DNA from 2 places in the Serratia sp. 121840015-1 genome. Region 1 is predicted to be linked to the other one. Evidence: predicted binding sites of a transcription regulator. Region 1 holds the regulator's gene; the other holds the start of a gene.
The links. Region 1 encodes PurR, which represses purine synthesis genes. Its sites were predicted from a motif close to CANGCAAACGTTTGCNTG; they were not measured.
Positions count from the first base shown of each region.

Region 2: purE (5-(carboxyamino)imidazole ribonucleotide mutase) is a predicted target of PurR. The motif match lies at 2,027-2,044, and genes of this name have one in related genera.

Region 1 is NZ_JBSEYF010000001.1:1,748,009-1,757,114, reverse strand. Features, by position in the region: gene cfa (cyclopropane fatty acyl phospholipid synthase) at 1-319, opposite strand, end outside; gene punC (purine nucleoside transporter PunC) at 663-1,874, opposite strand; gene punR (DNA-binding transcriptional activator PunR) at 1,998-2,942, shown strand; gene purR (HTH-type transcriptional repressor PurR) at 2,939-3,964, opposite strand; gene cydH (cytochrome bd-I oxidase subunit CydH) at 4,289-4,378, shown strand; gene sodB (superoxide dismutase [Fe]) at 4,440-5,018, opposite strand; gene ACUXAC_RS08430 (C40 family peptidase) at 5,218-6,036, opposite strand; gene ACUXAC_RS08425 (Grx4 family monothiol glutaredoxin) at 6,452-6,799, shown strand; gene rnt (ribonuclease T) at 6,868-7,551, opposite strand; gene gloA (lactoylglutathione lyase) at 7,630-8,037, opposite strand; gene nemA (alkene reductase) at 8,377-9,106, opposite strand, start outside.
Region 2 is NZ_JBSEYF010000003.1:265,144-274,249, reverse strand. Features, by position in the region: gene cysS (cysteine--tRNA ligase) at 1-436, opposite strand, end outside; gene ppiB (peptidylprolyl isomerase B) at 746-1,240, shown strand; gene ACUXAC_RS17575 (UDP-2,3-diacylglucosamine diphosphatase) at 1,251-1,973, shown strand; gene purE (5-(carboxyamino)imidazole ribonucleotide mutase) at 2,123-2,647, shown strand; gene purK (5-(carboxyamino)imidazole ribonucleotide synthase) at 2,644-3,711, shown strand; gene ybbP (putative ABC transporter permease subunit YbbP) at 3,781-6,213, opposite strand; gene ybbA (putative ABC transporter ATP-binding protein YbbA) at 6,210-6,896, opposite strand; gene tesA (multifunctional acyl-CoA thioesterase I/protease I/lysophospholipase L1) at 6,867-7,505, shown strand; gene ACUXAC_RS17545 (SDR family oxidoreductase) at 7,532-8,308, shown strand; gene ACUXAC_RS17540 (co-chaperone YbbN) at 8,386-9,106, shown strand, end outside.

The DNA.
Region 1 (9,106 bases):
GCAGGTTGGTCAGGCGCGCGGCGGCGATACGCAGGGTATCTTTCAGGTGGTGGGGGAGTTTCTTCTCCAGCCCGGCGCTGACCACGCGCTGGAAGAACATATCCAGCCGTTCGCACTCCCACCAACCGTCCATGTAGCTTTCGCCCAGGCCCAGCGACCCTTGCTGCAGGACGCGTTTAAAGAAATCGGGGTTTTTAACCTGAATATCGAAAGGGCGCGATCCGTTGATTTCAATGCCGGCCAGACCGAGCATTTCGTGCGCGATACGGTACCACTGATTGTCCTGGATGCTCAGATCTTCTATACACGATGAACTCATAGCTTCTCCATCACCTTCTTCTGACTGATGACCCGTTAGGAAACAGCTTAGACAATTTCTGCGGGTGCATACGTTTACCGGCGGAAAATAGGCCCGCGGCGTCTGATATCCGACTATGAACAGAGGAAATTTAAAGAAACGACCCGGCGCGAACGGCGCGGGATAAACGCATCCTTAAAAAAGAGTGTGACGCAAAGCGCGTACACAAGTGCTAATTGAGATATAGAGATTATAAGGTGTTACTTTACAAGGTTGTTTTTGAGTATAGGCGTGCCGAGGCGTTGACTCAACTGTAAATCGCACTCGGCACGCATATTCTTTAAGTGATTATTAAACTTGGTAATTATGACGCTGAGTTAGCATGTTCCCGCTGCGCCTTTTGCTGCGCGTCAACGGCTTTTCCCCGCTGCAGGAAATACCCCAGCGCGGCCAGGATCACCGTCGATACCATTACCGTCACCGTCGCCAACAGCGGCTGGGCAATGAACGCCGACACCAGCATGCTCGCCACAAAACACAGCCCCAGCTGCAGCGTATTTTGCAGCGCGGCGGCCTTGCCACTGCTTTCCGGGAACGGCATCAGCGCATTCGCCACCATGATCGGATAGCCGGCGCCGTTGACCAGCGCCATCACGCAGAACGGGATCAGCAGCGTGGTGAGCGTCGGTGCGGTCAGGGTCGCCACCAGATACAGCGCCACCATGCTGACACCATAAGCTACCAGCAGCCACGGCAGCAGGGTTTTGCCATTGATGCGCTTGAGCGCGGCGCGACAGCCATAGCCCCCCAGCAGAAAAGCCAGCGTTTGCGGCACATAGCTCAGACCGATGTCGCTCGGGCCGTAGCCCATATCACCGAGGATGAACGGCGAGCCGGTCAGCCAGGCAAAGAAGCCGGCCGAGCAGGCGGCGTACATGGCGACGTTGCCGCTGAACACCGGGGATTTCAACAGTTGCCAGAAGCTGACGCCGTTTTTTGGCGCATCGGCGGTGGGTTGCGTTTTGGCGCGATCTTTGAGCAACAGCGTCGGCAGCAGCAGCAGGGCGGTGATGGCCAGCAGCACGGCGAAGATCGCACGCCAGCTGGCGTGGTTCAGCAGCCAGGCGCCCAGCAGCGGCGCCAGCGCCGGCGAAAGCGCGACCAGCGGCATGATGGTGGCGAATACGCGATTAGCCTGGCCTTCGCGATAGCGGTCGACCACCAGCGCTTGCCAGATGGCGGCGGCGGAACAGACGCCGACGGCCTGAATAAAGCGCAGGATCCAGAGCTGCACGGCGTTCTCCACCCACAGCATGCCCAGGCAGCCGAGGGCGAACAGCGTCAGGCCGATCAATAATACCGGTTTGCGGCCCAGGCGGTCGGAGAGCGGCCCCCACAGCAGCTGCGCGAAGGCGAAGCCGGCCAGGAAGATGCTCAGGCTGGCGCTGACCGCGCCGGCGGAAATTTGCAGTTCCTCCCGCATGGCGCCAAAGGCGGGCAGGTACATATCGGTCGCCAGATAACCCAGCATGCTCAGGCCGGCGAGATAGAACATAAAACCAAAGGAATTTCGCATGGTATTTCTCGTTAATATTTTAGTGTCGCAGGTTTTTAGCGCCGGCCAGTGTATCCGGCTGGATCTCTGCTTGTGAAACGGTAATATTTGCAAAGTGCTGTTAAAAAAATTGAAGGCAAAGCGATGTGGTCTGAATATTCTCTTGAAGTGGTCGACGCGGTGGCGCGTACCGGCAGTTTCAGCGCGGCGGCGCAGGAGCTGCACCGGGTGCCGTCGGCGGTGAGCTACACGGTACGGCAGCTGGAACAATGGCTGGCGGTGCCGCTGTTTGAGCGGCGTCACCGCGATGTGGAGTTGACGCCGGCCGGTGCGCTGTTTATCAAGGATGCGCGAGTTGTTATCAAAAAAATGCTCGACACCCGCCGCCACTGTCAGCAGGTGGCCAACGGGTGGCGCGGCCAGCTGAATATCGCCGTGGACATCATCGTCAAACCGCAGCGCAGCCGCCAGCTGGTGCTGGATTTTTACCGGCATTTCCCCGATGTCGAACTGATGTTGCAACCCGAGGTGTTTAACGGCGTGTGGGATGCGTTAGTGGACGGCAGAGCGGACATGGCGATCGGTGCCACCCGCGCGGTGCCGGTCGGCGGCGGCTTCGCCTTTCGCGACATGGGGTATATGAACTGGCTGTGCGTGGTCAGCCCACAGCACCCGCTCGCGCAACTGGCAGGGCCGCTGAATGACGATCGGCTTAGGCCGTACCCTGCGCTTTGTCTGGAAGACACTTCGCGCAATCTGCCCAAGCGCGTCACCTGGACGCTGGATAACCAGCGGCGGCTGGTGGTGCCGGACTGGACCTCGGCGCTCGACTGTCTGTGCGCCGGGTTGTGCGTCGGTATGATGCCGGCGCATCTGGCGCTGCCGCGGGTGCAGCGCGGTGAGTTGAAGGCGTTGCAGCTGCAGCAGCCGTTTCCCGCCAGCCCGTGCTGCCTGACCTGGCAGCAGGATAAACCGTCACCGGCGATGAGCTGGCTGCTGGCGTATCTGGGCGATGGGGAGACGCTGAATCAGGAGTGGCTGAGCGAGGCGAAGCCGGAAGCCGCGCAGGCTTCCGGCGCGGGGGATTAGCGGCGGTAGTCGATGAACGGCCCGTCGGCGACCGAGCGGCGTTCGATCAGCTTCGGATGCACTTCGATCACCTGCGACTCTTCGCGCTTGCTGATGATGCGATCCAGCAGCATGGTGAAGGCCATTTCGCCCAGGCGCTCTTTCGGCTGGTGAATGGTGGTCAGCGCCGGGGTGAAGTAGCGGGCGTTGCGCACGTTGTCGTAGCCGATCACGGAAATATCCTGCGGCACCCGCAGGCCCAGCTCGTCGGCGGCGCAAATGGCACCCATCGCCATGATATCACCGCCGCAGAATACCGCGGTCGGCCGCTGTTTTTGCGACAGAATTTGGTGCATCGCCTTGTAGCCGGACTCCGGCTCGAAGTCGCCCTGGACGATCCACTCTTCGCGAATGTCGATATGCGCTTCCTGCAGCGCCTTCATAAAGCCCTGGTGACGGCCGCCGCCGGTGTTGCGCGACAGCTGGCCCGGAATGGCGCCGATCTCGCGGTGACCGCGTTCGATCAGGTAACGGCCGGCCAGATAGCCGCCTTCGAATGCGTTATCGATGATGGTGTCGGTGAAGTCGCCGCGCGCGGCGCCCCAGTCCATCACCACCATCGGGATGTTACGGTAGTCTTCCAGCATGCCCAGCAACTGATCCGGGTACTCGGAGCACATGACCAGCAGGCCGTCGACGCGCTTTTGCGCCAGCATCGCCAGGTAGGCGCGCTGCTTGTCGAGATTGTTGTGCGAGTTGCACAGGATCAGGGTGTAGCCTTTGCTGTAGCAGCTGTTTTCCACCGCCTCGATCACTTCGGCAAAGTAGGGCGCTTCGCTCGAGGTGGCCAGCAGGCCGATCGACTTGGTGTGATTGACTTTCAGGCTGCGCGCCACGGCGCTCGGCGAGTAGTGCAGCTCTTTGATGGCGGCCCACACGGCCGCTTTGGTCTCTTCGGCGACGAAACGAGTCTTATTGATGACGTGCGAAACGGTGGTGGTGGAAACGCCCGCGCGTTTGGCCACATCTTTAATCGTTGCCATGTAAGGAATGACTCCTGAACTCACATGTTTACAGCATGTAAGTGTGATGTTAATCGTTTGCCTACGTAGATCCTTCTCCAGAGAAGCGAAAACTGAGTTTTTAGTGTGTTGAAGTCTTCAGCGCTTAATCAGGAGGGGCATGGATGCCGGTACGCAGTTGTGAACTGCGAATTTTGTCGCATATTGAACAAAAGTGGAAGAGGTAATCGAGATTATAAACCGGGAAATGATAACAAGATTTTATCGGCGAACTGTGGGAAAATGATTTGACGTACTAATTGTGCGCCTTTTATCCTTAGGAAAGCCCATTTTAAAGGAGTTGTCATGGATACCGAATTGAAGATGTCGCTGTTCACCACCGTCTGCGCATTGGCGGTCATTATCGCTTTCAGCTTCGTTGCCGCGTTGAACTGATTTACCCCCGGTTATAAAAAAGGCGCAGCCTGGCTGCGCCTTATCACCTCAGAACCTGCGCTTACGCCAGGTTTTCCGCTGCGAAGGTCCAGTTGACCAACGCCCAGAAGTTTTCCAGGTATTTTGGACGCGCATTGCGGTAATCGATGTAATACGCGTGTTCCCACACGTCGACGGTCAGCAGTGGTTTGTCTTCACCGGTCAGCGGGGTGGCCGCGTTGGAGGTGTTGACGATCGCCAGCGCGCCGTCCGGCTTTTTTACCAGCCAGGTCCAGCCTGCACCGAAGTTTTTCACTGCGGCATCGGTGAACTGCTCTTTGAACGCAGCGAAAGAGCCGAAGGATTTGACGATTGCCGCCGCCAGTTCGCCCTGCGGTTCACCGCCGCCCTGTGGCGACAGGCAGTGCCAGTAGAAGGTGTGGTTCCACACCTGCGCGGCGTTGTTGAAGACGCCGCCGTTAGAGGTCTTGATGATCTCTTCGAGCGATTTGCCTTCGAACTCGCTGCCTTTCACCAGGTTGTTCAGGTTAACCACGTAGGTGTTGTGGTGTTTGCCGTAGTGGTATTCCAGGGTCTCGGCGGAGATGTGCGGCTCGAGCGCGTTTTTCTCATACGGTAATGCAGGTAATTCAAACGACATTGCTTCCTCCTTTACAGCGCCATTCGCTTCCCGCCGGGGCGAGAGCCGTATGGGCCGTTTTTTATTGTGGTCATTCAATCTTAACAATTTTCATCATAAAAAACAGGAGGAAAAGCGAGAAATGCGCGTGGGGAAGTGCGATGGGCGATAGCTTGAGCAGGCGGTTGCGACCGGGGCCGCAACCGCGCAGAACAGGGCATTAACGAATGGTTTTCGGCGTCACTACGCGGCGTGCGCCGATGTAGTGGTTCTGCCAATAGTCGTTGTCGAGCTGACTGATGCGGATCTCTTCACCGGTGCGCGGCGACTGGATGAACTTGCCGTTGCCGAGGTAGACGCCGACATGGTCCGCCACGCCGCGGTTGTTGATGCGGAAGAACACCAGATCGCCGCTTTCCAGTTCGCTCTTCTTGATCGGCGCCGCATCGCGCAGGTGATACATCTCGTTGGCTGTGCGCGGCATCTTGATTTTCACTACGTCTTTATAGGCGTAATAGATAAGGCCGCTGCAATCGAAGCCGGTGCGCGGCGAGCTGCCGCCCCAGCGGTAAGGTTTGCCCATCTGTCCCATCAGCTTGGCCATCGCGGTCTGCTTGGCGTGCTGGTAGCGTTTTTTGTGCGCGGGGCTGAGTTTCAACGGCTTTTCTTCACGCGCCAGTTTGGCGGTGGCCATACCGGCTTCGCGGTGGCGACCATAGCCTTTTTTATAGCCTTTTTTCGGCGGGGTGACTTTAATCTTGGCGGTTTTCTGCGCTTTGGCCTTGGGTTTGGCGCTGACGATCTTTTTCGCGCTTTTCTCGCTTTTTGCCTTGGCGGTCTTGGTTTTTTTCTCGGGGGCCGTCACTTTGGCTTTTTTGGCGGCTTTGTCCGCTTTCTTTTTTCTGCGGTCATCGGGCCGCGCTTCATTGGCATGGCTTTTACGCTGCTCGGCGGCGACACGCGCCTGTGGCGCAGCGTGCGCCAAATTGAAGAAGAGCTGCGTAAACAGCAGCGCAAAGAGCGTAAGAATTAAACGCATGTCGACGTCACCAACCTTGGCCCCGAAACGGATATCGAAAGAGTTACAGTATTCCCGAATTTCGCCATATAAAACAGCGAAGAACTCATAAATAATAATCCATATTGTGAGAAAACGTTAATGACATTTTTTTTGGTTCAAAATCAGCCTGTTGATGTATGAAAAAGCGCCAGTTGGCGGTGGGGATATAATTAATCCTCGCCGTCATCGCGACGCAATATATTAGTGAAATGCTCGGATTAAAAATGTTATTCTCGACGTATGTTTTGACCGGAATGACGTGGCCGGTGAAACGCGATCGGCGGCGGGCGAATATCCTTGCAAAAGATGGCGTTTTCTTGCGACTGTTCCAGCCGCTACAATAGCCCGCGTGATGCATGTTGTAGCCATGAAATGTGGCTTGAGGAAGCAATAAATGACGACGACACTTGAAAAAATTCAGCACCAGATCGCTGAAAACCCGATTCTGCTGTACATGAAAGGTTCGCCTAAGCTGCCGAGCTGCGGCTTCTCCGCACAGGCTGTGCAAGCGCTGTCCGCCTGCGGCGAGCGTTTCGCCTACGTGGATATTCTGCAAAACCCGGACATCCGCGCTGAGCTGCCAAAATACGCCAACTGGCCGACGTTCCCGCAGCTGTGGGTAGACGGTGAGCTGGTCGGTGGTTGCGATATCATCATCGAGATGTATCAGCGCGGCGAACTGCAGCAGCTGATCAAAGAAACTGCGGAAAAGTATAAAGCGCAGGAAGACCAACAGTCTTAATCGACAGGCTTGCGGTTATCGCGCAATGGGCGGCGCCAGTGCAAACTGGGCCGCCTTTTTTATTGGGCTTATTCGGCGAGGTCGCCGGCGGGCAGCGGCCAGCCGCCGAGACGTTTCCAGCGGTTAACCAGCTCGCAAAACAGCAGGGCGGTTTGTTCGGTGTCGTACAGGGCGGAGTGCGCCTGGCTGCTGTCGAACGGCATGCCGGCGGCGATGCAGGCTTTCGCCAGCACCGTTTGGCCCAGCACCAGGCCGCTCAGCGCGGCGGTGTCGAAGGTGGCGAACGGATGGAACGGGTTGCGCTTCAGGCCGGCGCGCTCGGCCGCGGCCATCAGGAAGCTGTGATCGAAGTTGGCGTTGTGTGCCACGATAATGGCCCGGTTACAACCGCGATCCTTGAGCCCTTTGCGCACCGCTTTGAAAATGGCGTGCAGCGCGTCATATTCGCTGACCGCGCCGCGCAGCGGGTTGTGCGGATCGATGCCGTTGAACGCCAGCGCTTCCGGCTGCAGGTTGGCGCCCTCGAAAGGCTCCACGTGGAAGTGCAGGGTCTCGTCCTGCTGCAGCCAGCCGTCTTCATCCATTTTCAGCGTGACGGCGGCGATCTCCAGCAACGCATCGGTATTGGCGTTGAAGCCGGCGGTTTCAACATCTATTACTACGGGATAAAACCCACGAAAACGACCACTCAGGGCGTTAAGATCACTTTTCTCGGCCATCAGTTTCTTATCTTCATCGAATGCAGCGCGCATTATGGCAAATTTTGCGCCCGGTTGCAGGCGCTATTGCGCGGAGAATCAGCAGGGCGCAGCGCGCCCTGAAGGGGAGGCTTAGTGGCCGAGGCCCTGACCGGCATGTTTATTTTCGATCAGCTCGATTTTGTAGCCGTCCGGATCTTCGACGAAGGCGATGACCGTGGTGCCGCCTTTCACCGGGCCGGCTTCGCGGGTGACCTTGCCGCCTGCGCGGCGGATGCTGTCGCAGGTGGCGGCAACGTCGTCCACGCCCAGCGCCAGGTGGCCGAAGGCGGTGCCCATGTCGTAGCTGTCGGTGCCCCAGTTATAGGTCAGTTCGATAACCGCGCCTTCGCTTTCTTCCGTATAGCCGACGAAAGCCAGCGAGTATTTGTACTCTGGGTTTTCGCTGGTGCGCAGCAGGCGCATGCCTAATACCTTGGTGTAGAAGTCGATGGCGCGTTGCAGGTCACCGACGCGGATCATGGTATGGAGTAAGCGCATAATTCCTCTGAATTGGCTGTGCCGTGGCAGACGGCGGGTGGATTGAAGCTCCAGCGAGTATAGCCTTGTCCCGCAAGGGAATTCAACGTAACGAATGAGTGACAGTGTCACTTGTGAGGCTCGCGACGGTGATGTCTAAATATTGATCGAGCGTACCGATCGATACAGAGTAATTGATCTGCACAATCAATTATCTATTTCGACGGCAAGCGTGTAAAAATTGAACGGCAGTAGAGCACAACACCAGGGAACACCGGCCCGCCCCGTGCGGGCTTTTTTGCGTGCGGCGCATAAAAAAAACGGCCAGGCAGTCGCATGGCCGTTTGGGATCAGGACGGGTTACTTCGCCAGAAACGGATAGTCGGTATACCCTTCGGCGCCGCCGCCGTAGAAGCTTTCCGGCTTAGGTTCGTTCAGCGGCGCGTGCTGACGGAAGCGCTCCACCAGATCCGGGTTGGCGATGTAGCTGCGGCCGAAGGCCACCGCGTCGATGAAACCTTTTTCGATCAAGGCTTCGGCTTTTTCGGCGGTGTAGGCGCCGGCGCCGACGATCACCCCTTTAAAGTGGGCGCGCACCGAGTCGCGGAAGGCGTCGGAATACGGCTTGCCGCCGGCCCAGTCCGGCTCGGAAATGTGCAGGTAGGCGATGTTGCGCTTGTTCAGCTCTTCCACCAGATACAGCGCCGCGTCTTCCTGATCTTCACCGTTGTCCAGCCCGTTGAACGGCCCCAGCGGCGAGATGCGGATGCCGATGTGCTCAGAACCCCATTCGGCGACCGCCGCGTCGACCACTTCCAGCGTCAGGCGGGTGCGATTCTCGATGCTGCCGCCGTATTGATCGGTACGTTGGTTGGAGGCCGGCGACATGAACTGATGCAGCAGATAGCCGTGGGCGGCATGCAGTTCGATGAAGTCGAAGCCGGCTTCCCGCGCGTTGGCGGTCGCCTGGCGGAAATCGTTGACGATGCCCGGGATCTCGCTGGTTTCCAGCGCGCGCGGCGTGGAGGTCGGTACGCGCACCCAGGCACCGGTTTCATCACGCACGGTGGTGCGGGTTTCGGCGTTGATT
Region 2 (9,106 bases), on a different contig from region 1:
TGGAGAACATCACGTCACCGTTGCTGGCCACATAGGCGTGATCGCGATCGATCAGGCGCTGGGTGATCTCGATGATCTCGGCGATGTGCTGGGTCGCGCGCGGCTCTTGATCCGGGCGGTCGATCAGCAGCGCGTCGAAGTCGGCGTGCATTTCCGCCAGCATGCGTTCGGTCAGCTGGTCGCAGGTTTCATGATTTTCCGCCGCGCGGCGGATGATTTTGTCGTCCACGTCGGTGACGTTGCGCACGTAGTTCAGCGAATAGCCGAGATAGCGCAGGTAACGCGCCACCACGTCGAAAGCGACAAAGGTACGACCGTGGCCGATGTGACACAGGTCATAGATGGTTACCCCGCACACGTACATGCCCACTTTCCCGGCATGAATGGGTTTGAATTCCTCTTTTTGACGACTCAGGGTATTAAAAATCTTTAGCATCGGGAGATTCCGTGGTGTGCGTGATAACAAAAAAGATAACCGGGCTTCAGGTTTTCCGCCCGGTAGCGTATTGAAACCTGAAGCCTGATCTATTGCAAGGTTAAGGCCATGCTTTGCTGATTTCACGCGAATAAAATGCGCGAAATTCGGCGGCTGGCGCAATTGTTATAATATAACATAAATGCAATTACCACAGACAGTGCACGGTTGAGCCGCTGCTGACTCGCTGGGGCGGATATGTTATAAGGGCGGTCTGAATGTTCACTCGCTTTACGTGACGTCTCACTTCACCTTGTTAGGATTAAAACTATGGTTACTTTCCACACCAATCACGGCGATATCGTTATCAAGACCTTTGCTGACAAAGCGCCGGTTACCGTTGAAAACTTCCTGAACTACTGCCGCGCCGGTTTCTACGACAACACCATCTTCCACCGTGTGATCAACGGCTTCATGATCCAGGGCGGCGGTTTCGAGCCGGGCATGAACCAGAAAGCGACCAACGCGACCATCAAGAACGAAGCCAACAACGGTCTGAAAAACACCATCGGCACCCTGGCAATGGCGCGCACCAACGATCCACACTCCGCCACCGCACAGTTCTTCATCAACGTGGCTGACAACGACTTCCTGAACTTCCGCGGCGAAAACGTGCAGGGCTGGGGCTACTGCGTGTTTGCTGAAGTGGTTGAAGGCATGGACGTGGTCAACAAGATCAAAGGCGTGAAAACCGGCCGCAGCGGCATGCACCAGGACGTACCGGTAGAAGACGTCGTGATCAACAGCGTGACCGTCAGCGAGTAATCGCGGCTGCATGAGTACGCTGTTCATCGCAGATCTGCACTTGTGCGCACAGGAACCGGCAATCACTGCCGGTTTTCTGCGTTTTTTACGGCGCGAAGCAGTTCACGCCGACGCGCTGTACATCCTCGGCGACCTGTTTGAAGCCTGGATCGGCGACGACGATCCCGAGCCGCTGCACGCGGAGATCGCCGCGGCGCTGAAAGCGCTGCAACAGGCCGGCGTGCCCTGCTACTTCATCCACGGCAACCGCGATTTTCTGCTCGGCAAGCGCTTCGCCCGCGCCAGCGGCATGCAGCTGCTGCCGGAAGAGAAAGTGCTGGAGCTGTACGGCCGCAGGATCCTGATCCTGCACGGCGACACCCTGTGCACCGACGATCAGGCCTATCAGCAATTCCGCCGTAAAGTGCACAACCCGCTGATTCAAAAATTGTTCCTGGCGCTGCCGCTGCGCTGGCGACTGAAGATCGCCGCCAACATGCGCGCCCGCAGCCAGCAATCCAACCAGTACAAGTCGGAAGCCATCATGGACGTCAACCCGCAGGCAGTCGAACAGACGATGCTGCGCCACGACGTGCACTGGATGATCCACGGCCATACCCATCGCCCGGCGGTGCACCGGCTGGCGTTGAGCAACGGCGAAGCCCATCGCGCGGTGCTGGGCGCCTGGCACGTCGAAGGATCGATGGTCAAAGTCAGCGCCGACGCCGTCGAGCTGATCCAATTCCCATTCTGAGCCCCGGACTGGCGCGCGAGTGAAAATTCGCGCTTTCGGCGGTGAAAACCGGCGACGCAACCGTTTTCCTCGCCGTGCGCTCATGGTATGCTCTACGCCCTCATTCGGCCCTCAGCCGACGCCAGACAAATCACAGGAGCCTTACACCCATGGGAGCCAACGCCGCTTCAGCCGCCACTACCGGGGCGAAAATCGCAATTGTAATGGGATCGAAAAGTGACTGGGCCACCATGCAGTTCGCCGCCGAAGTCCTGACCCAGCTCGAAGTCCCCTTCCATGTCGAAATCGTTTCCGCCCACCGTACGCCGGACAAGCTGTTCAGCTTCGCCGAGCAGGCTACCGCCAACAGCTTTGACGTGATCATCGCCGGCGCCGGCGGTGCGGCGCACCTGCCGGGCATGCTGGCGGCGAAAACCCTGGTGCCGGTGCTGGGTGTGCCGGTGCAAAGCGCCGCGCTGAGCGGCGTAGACAGCCTGTACTCCATCGTACAGATGCCGCGCGGCATTCCGGTGGGCACGCTGGCGATCGGCAAAGCCGGCGCCGCCAACGCCGGGCTGCTGGCGATGCAGATCCTGGCGCTGCACGACTCCGCGCTGGCGCAGCGTTTGGCGGACTGGCGTCGGGCGCAGACCGAAGAGGTATTGAACCACCCCGATCCGCGGGAGGACGCATGAAGCCAGTTTGCGTACTGGGCAACGGCCAGCTGGGGCGCATGCTGCGCCAGGCCGGCGAACCGCTGGGCATCGCCGTTTACCCCGTCGGCATCGATGCCGAGCCCGAGGCGGTGCCGTATCAGAACAGCGTCATTACCGCCGAGATCGAACGCTGGCCGGAAACCGCGCTAACGCGCGAGCTGGCGACCCACAGCGCCTTCGTCAACCGCGACATCTTCCCGCGCCTGGCCGATCGCCTGACGCAAAAACAGCTGCTCGACCAGCTCGGCCTGGCGACCGCGCCGTGGCAGCTGCTGGCGAGCGCCGCCGAATGGCCGCAGGTATTCGCTTCGCTGGGCGAGCTGGCGATCGTCAAACGCCGGGTCGGCGGCTATGACGGCCGCGGCCAATGGCGCTTGCGCCCGGGCCAGGAAGCCGAACTGCCGGCCGACGCCTATGGCGAGTGCATCGTCGAGCAAGGCATCAATTTCTCCGGCGAAGTGTCGCTGGTGGGCGCGCGCGGCCACGACGGCCGTTCGGTATTCTACCCGCTGACCCACAACCTGCATGAAGACGGCATCCTGCGCACTAGCGTGGCGCTGCCGCAGCCCAACCCGGCGCTGCAGCAACAGGCCGAGCAGATGCTGGCGGCGATCCTGAACGAGCTGAACTACGTCGGCGTGATGGCGATGGAGTGCTTTATCGTCGGCGATCGGCTGCTGATCAACGAACTGGCACCGCGCGTGCACAACAGCGGCCACTGGACGCAAAACGGCGCGTCCATCAGTCAGTTCGAGTTGCATCTGCGCGCCATCCTTGGCCTGCCGTTGCCGCAGCCGGTGGTGAGCACGCCGTCGGTGATGGTCAACCTGATCGGCACCGCCGTCAACGAACAGTGGCTGTCGCTGCCGCTGGTGCATCTGCACTGGTATGAGAAAGAGGTGCGCCCGGGCCGCAAGGTCGGCCACCTCAATCTGAACGACCCGAGCGCCGCCGATCTGCGCCAGGCGCTGCAGGCGCTGGCGCCGCTGCTGCCGGGCGAATACCAAAGCGGGCTGGCCTGGGCACAGCAGAAGCTGGCCTAAAGCGCCGCCGCCGAAAGTAAAAGGGGTTAGCCTTAGGCTAACCCCTTTTTTCATCCCGCTAAGTCAACATCACCCCTCATAACTGCGGAACAGCGCCCGGCCGCGCAGCAGGCGCACGCCCAGCCAGCCGCCGCACAGCGACAGCAGCAGCGCGCTGGCCAGCGGCAACGCCCACCACAGCACCGGCGTCGGCGTCCACGGGAAGTCGAATACCCGGCTCTGCAGCAGCCACAGCGCCGCCTCGGCGCCCACCGCCGCCGCGATGCCCGCCACCAGCCCCAGCAGGGCGAACTCGCACCACAGTGTGCGGCGCAGCAGCCGTTTGCCGGCCCCCAGCGTGCGGTACACCACCAGCTCCTGGCGGCGCTGACGCATGCCGACCTGCACCTGCGCCAGCAGCAGCAGGCCACCGCACAGCACCACCAGCACCACCATCACCTCCAGCGCGCGGCTGACCTGCTGCAGCACGCCGCCGACCTGTTTCAGGATCGCGCCGATGTCCAGCAGGCTGAGCGTCGGAAACTGGCGGTTGAGCTGGGTCAGCATCTGGCCGTCGCCGTCGTAGCGGAAGCTGGTAAGCCAGGTCTGCGGCTGGCCGTCCAGCGCGCCCGGCGGGAAGATAAAGTAAAAGTTCGGCTTCAGGCTTTCCCAATCCACCTGGCGCAGACTGGTGACCTTGGCGCTGAACGCCTGGGTATCGCCGCTGAAGGTCAGCGTGTCGCCCAGCGTGATCTTCAGCCGCCCGGCAATGCCTTCATCCATCGAGACTTCGCCGCTTTTCGGCGGCCAGCTGCCCGCCACCAGCGGATTATGATCCGGCAGATCGGCCAGCCAGGTCAGGTTCAGCTCGCGGTTCACCGCCTCGCCGCCCGGATCGTCTTCATGCACCCGCTCGGTCGCCAGCTGCTGGTTTATCTCGGTCAGGCGCACCCGGACGATCGGATAATAGGTTTCCGGCTTGATCTGGTGCTGCTGCAGGAAGGTTTTCACCTGCGGCACCTGCGCCTCGGTCATGTTGAGCAGGAAATAGTTCGGGCTGTCCGGCGGCAGCTGTTGCTGCCAGCGTTCGAGCAGATCGCCGCGCAGCACCAACAGCAGCGCCAACAGCATGAACGACAGCGAAAATGCCGCCAGCTGGCTGATGGTCACCCACGGCTGATGCAGCAGGCGGTTAACCGCCAGCCGCAGCGCCAGGCTCTTGAGCGTGATGCGGCGCAGCAACAACAGGCTGCCCCAGCCGATGCCGCCCAGCAGCAGCGCCAGCACCGCCATACCGGCCAGGATCGCCCACAGCAGCGTGCTGGCCCCCATCAGCGTCACCAGCAGCGCCACCACGACCGCCGCCGTCACCGGCAGGAAGTAGCGCAGCGGCCAGACGTTGGCCACCACGTCGCGGCGCAGCACCCGCAGCGGTTGGGTAGCCAGCAGCTGACGGTACGGCCGCAGCCCGACCAGCAGTGAAATCAGCACCAGCGCGCCGAGCGCCCACAGCCACGGCCAGGCGCCGGCGGCAGGCAATGCGGCCGGTAACACCGGTTTCAGCAGGCGAATCAACAGCGCTTCGAACGCCAGCCCGATCGCCCCGCCGCACACCGCCGCCAGCGCCATCACCGCCAGCCACTGGCCGACGATCAGCTTACGCAGCGCGCCACGCCCGGCGCCGAGGGTTTTCAGCACCGCGATCAGATCGTAGCGGCTGCGGCAATAGTGGCTCATCGCCACCGCCACGGCGGCGATCGACAACAGCAGCGTCAGCAGGGCCGACAACAGCAGGAACTGTTGGGATCGCTGCAGAGACTTGCCGAGCGCGCTGCCGGACTCCTGCAGCCCGAACCAGCGCTGATCCGGCGTCAACTGCGGCGTCAGCCGTTCTTCGTAACGTTGAATATCCGGCTCGGCGCCGGCGAACATGTAGCGGTAGGTCAGGCGACTGCCCGGCTGCACCGCGCCGGTCTTATCGACGTCCGCCAGGTTGATCATGATGCGCGGCGCGGTCTGGAACGGGTTGAAGCCGGCGTCCGGCTCCTGAATGATTTCACCGGCGATGCGCAGCGTGGTGTCGCCCACCTCGAGCGAATCCCCGACTTTCACGTTCAGCAGCGCCAGCAGACGCGGTGCCACCAGCACGCTGCCCGGTTCGGGCTTGATGTTGGCCGGGCGCGTTTCCAGCTTGCCGTACAGCGGATAGGCCAGATCGGTGGCTTTCACGTCCGCCAGCTGCGGCCGATCGCCGGCATAGGTCATGGTGGTGAACGACAGCTGACGGCTCAGTTTCAGCCCCTGCTGCTGCGCGTCCAGCAGCCAGCCTTCCGGCACCGGATGCGCGCTGCGCAGCACCCGATCGCCGGCGATAAAGTCGCGGCTCTGTTGGCTGAGCCCTTTGTCCATACGATCGCTGATGCTGCCCAGCGCCAGCACGCAGGCCACGGAGAGCGTCAGCGCCAGCCAAACGATCAGCAGCGACGGCGAGCGCCATTCGCGCCAGAACCAGCGCCAGATCATGCTTCCTCCCACAGCTTGCCTTCGCGCAGCCGCAGCCGCCGCTGGCAGCGCGCCGCCAGGGTTTCGTCATGGGTCACCAGGATCAGGGTGGTGTCAAAATCGCGATTGAGGGAAAACAGCAGGTCGGCGATGCGATCGCCGGTCTGACGATCGAGGTTGCCGGTCGGTTCATCGGCGAACAGCACCCGCGGCCGGCCGCTGAAGGCGCGCGCCAGCGCCACGCGCTGCTGCTCGCCGCCGGACAGCTGCGCCGGCAGGTGATCGAGCCGTTTGCCCAATCCCAGCTGTTCCAGAAGCTGCACCGCCTGCTCGCGGCTTTGCCTGTCGCTCTCGCCGCGCAGCAGCGCCGGCAGCTGCACGTTTTCCAGCGCGTTCAGCGTCGGCACCAGCATGAACGACTGAAACACGAAGCCGACGTTCCTGGCGCGCAGCGCGGCGCGGCCCTCTTCGTCCAACGCGGTCAACGACTCGCCGAGCAGGCGCACCTCGCCCTCGCTGCCGTCATCCAGCCCGGCCAAAATGCCCAGCAGGGTCGATTTCCCCGATCCGGATTCGCCGATCAGGGCGATCGTCTGCGCGGGTTTGACAAGCAGCTCGACTCCGGTAAGGATGGTGAGCTGATGCTCACCCTGACCAACGTGTTTACTAAGATGATGAACTTCAAGAACGTTTTCCGCTGGCATCTTCCCTTCCTTTTGCTGTTGGGATTATTCAGTTTACGCGCTGTCGCCGCCGATACCTTGTTGATTTTGGGCGACAGTTTAAGCGCCGGCTACCGCCTGCCGATCGAGCGGGCCTGGCCGACGCTGTTGGCCGAACAGTGGCAGAAAAAACCGGGCGCGCCACAGCTGGTCAACGCCAGCATCAGCGGCGACACCGCCGCACAGGGGCTGGCGCGTCTGCCCGCGCTGCTGAAACAGCATCAGCCGCGCTGGGTGCTGATCGAGCTGGGCGCCAACGACGGCCTGCGCGGTTTCCCGGCGCAGGACGTACAGCGCGATCTCGGCCAGATCATCACACAGGTGCAGCAGGCCGGCGCACAGCCGCTGCTGATGCAGATCCGCATCCCGCCGAACTACGGCCGCCGCTATACCGAAGCGTTCAGCGCCGTTTACCCGGCGCTGGCCAAGCAGTTCAACATTCCGCTGCTGCCGTTCTATATGGAACAGGTGGTGGTGAAGCCGGAATGGATGCAGGATGACGGATTGCACCCCAATGGGGACGCCCAGCCGTTTATCGCCACCTGGATGGCGGAGCGCCTGGAACCGCTAGTAAAACATGAGTCTAACTAAATTAGGGTCGTACACTAGGTAAAGTTATGCAAAAAGCAGTATTGATAACCGGCTGCTCCAGCGGGATTGGACTGATTGCGGCGCAGGATCTGCGCAACCGCGGCTATCGGGTGCTAGCCGCCTGCCGCAAACCGCAGGACGTGGAAAACATGCGCCAGCTCGGGCTGGAAGGCATCGAGCTGGATCTGGACGACAGCGCCAGCGTCGAGCGCGCCGCCGCCGAGGTGATCGCGCTGACCGGTGGCCGCCTGTACGGCCTGTTCAACAACGGCGGCTTCGGCGTTTACGGCCCGCTCAGCCGCATTTCGCGCAGCCAGCTGGAGCGGCAGTTCGCCACCAACCTGTTCGGCACCCACCAGCTGACCCAGCTGCTGTTGCCGGCAATGCTGCCGCACGGCGAAGGGCGCATTATCCAGACCAGCTCGGTGATGGGGCTGGTCTCCAGCGCCGGGCGCGGCGCCTACGCCGCCAGCAAGTTCGCGTTGGAGGCCTGGTCGGACGCGCTGCGCATGGAGCTGCACGGCAGCGGCATTCAGGTCAGCCTGATCGAACCGGGGCCGATTTCTACCCACTTTAGCCAGAACGTCAACCAGGCACAGAGCGACAAGCCGGTGCACAACCCCGGCATCGCCAAGCGCCTGACGCTGCCGCCGGAGGCCATTCTGCCCAAGCTGCGCCACGCGCTGGAAAGCCCGCGCGCCAAACTGCGCTACCCGGTGACCCTGCTGGCGCACGCCATGAGCGTGCTGCGCCGCATTCTGCCGGGCCGCTGTCTGGATTGGCTGCTGCGCAGCAACGCTTAATTCGCCCGCCGGGGTTGAAGAATGGCGGTGCGCCCCCATCTACATCCCATGGCTCCGCACGATCAGAGAGAAAAAAGATGCTAGCTCAAGCTGTTGTTGATATTAACGAAACTAACCTGCACCAGACGCTGGAACAATCGATGTCCATTCCGGTGCTGTTCTACTTCTGGTCCGAGCGCAGCCAACACTGCCTGCAGCTCACGCCGGTGCTGGACAAGCTGGCGGCGGAATACGCCGGTCAGTTTATTCTGGCCAAGGTGGACTGCGACGCCGAACAGATGATCGCCTCCCAATTCGGGCTGCGCTCCATTCCAACGGTCTACCTGTTCAAAGACGGCCAGCCGGTCGACGGCTTCCAGGGCCCGCAGCCCGAAGAAGCGATCCGCGACTTGCTGCAGCGTTTCCTGCCGAAGGAAGAAGACCTGAAACTGGCGCAGGCGCAGGAACTGCTGGCCGCCGGCAACGCCGCCGAAGCGCTGCCGCTGCTGAAAGACGCCTGGCAGAGTAGCCAACAGCGCAGCGACATCGGCCTGACCCTGGCCGAAACCCAGATCGCGCTCAGCCGTAGCGAAGACGCCGAAGCGGTGCTAGCAACCATCCCGCTGCAGGATCGCGATACCCGCTATCAGGGCCTGGTGGCGCAGATTGAACTGTTGAAGCAGGCGGCGGACACGCCGGAAATCCAACAGCTGCAACAGCAGGTGCAGCAGCAGCCGGACAACGTCGAGCTGGCAGTGCAGCTGGCGCTGCAGCTGCATCAGGTCGGGCGTAACGAAGAAGCGCTGGAGCTGCTGATGG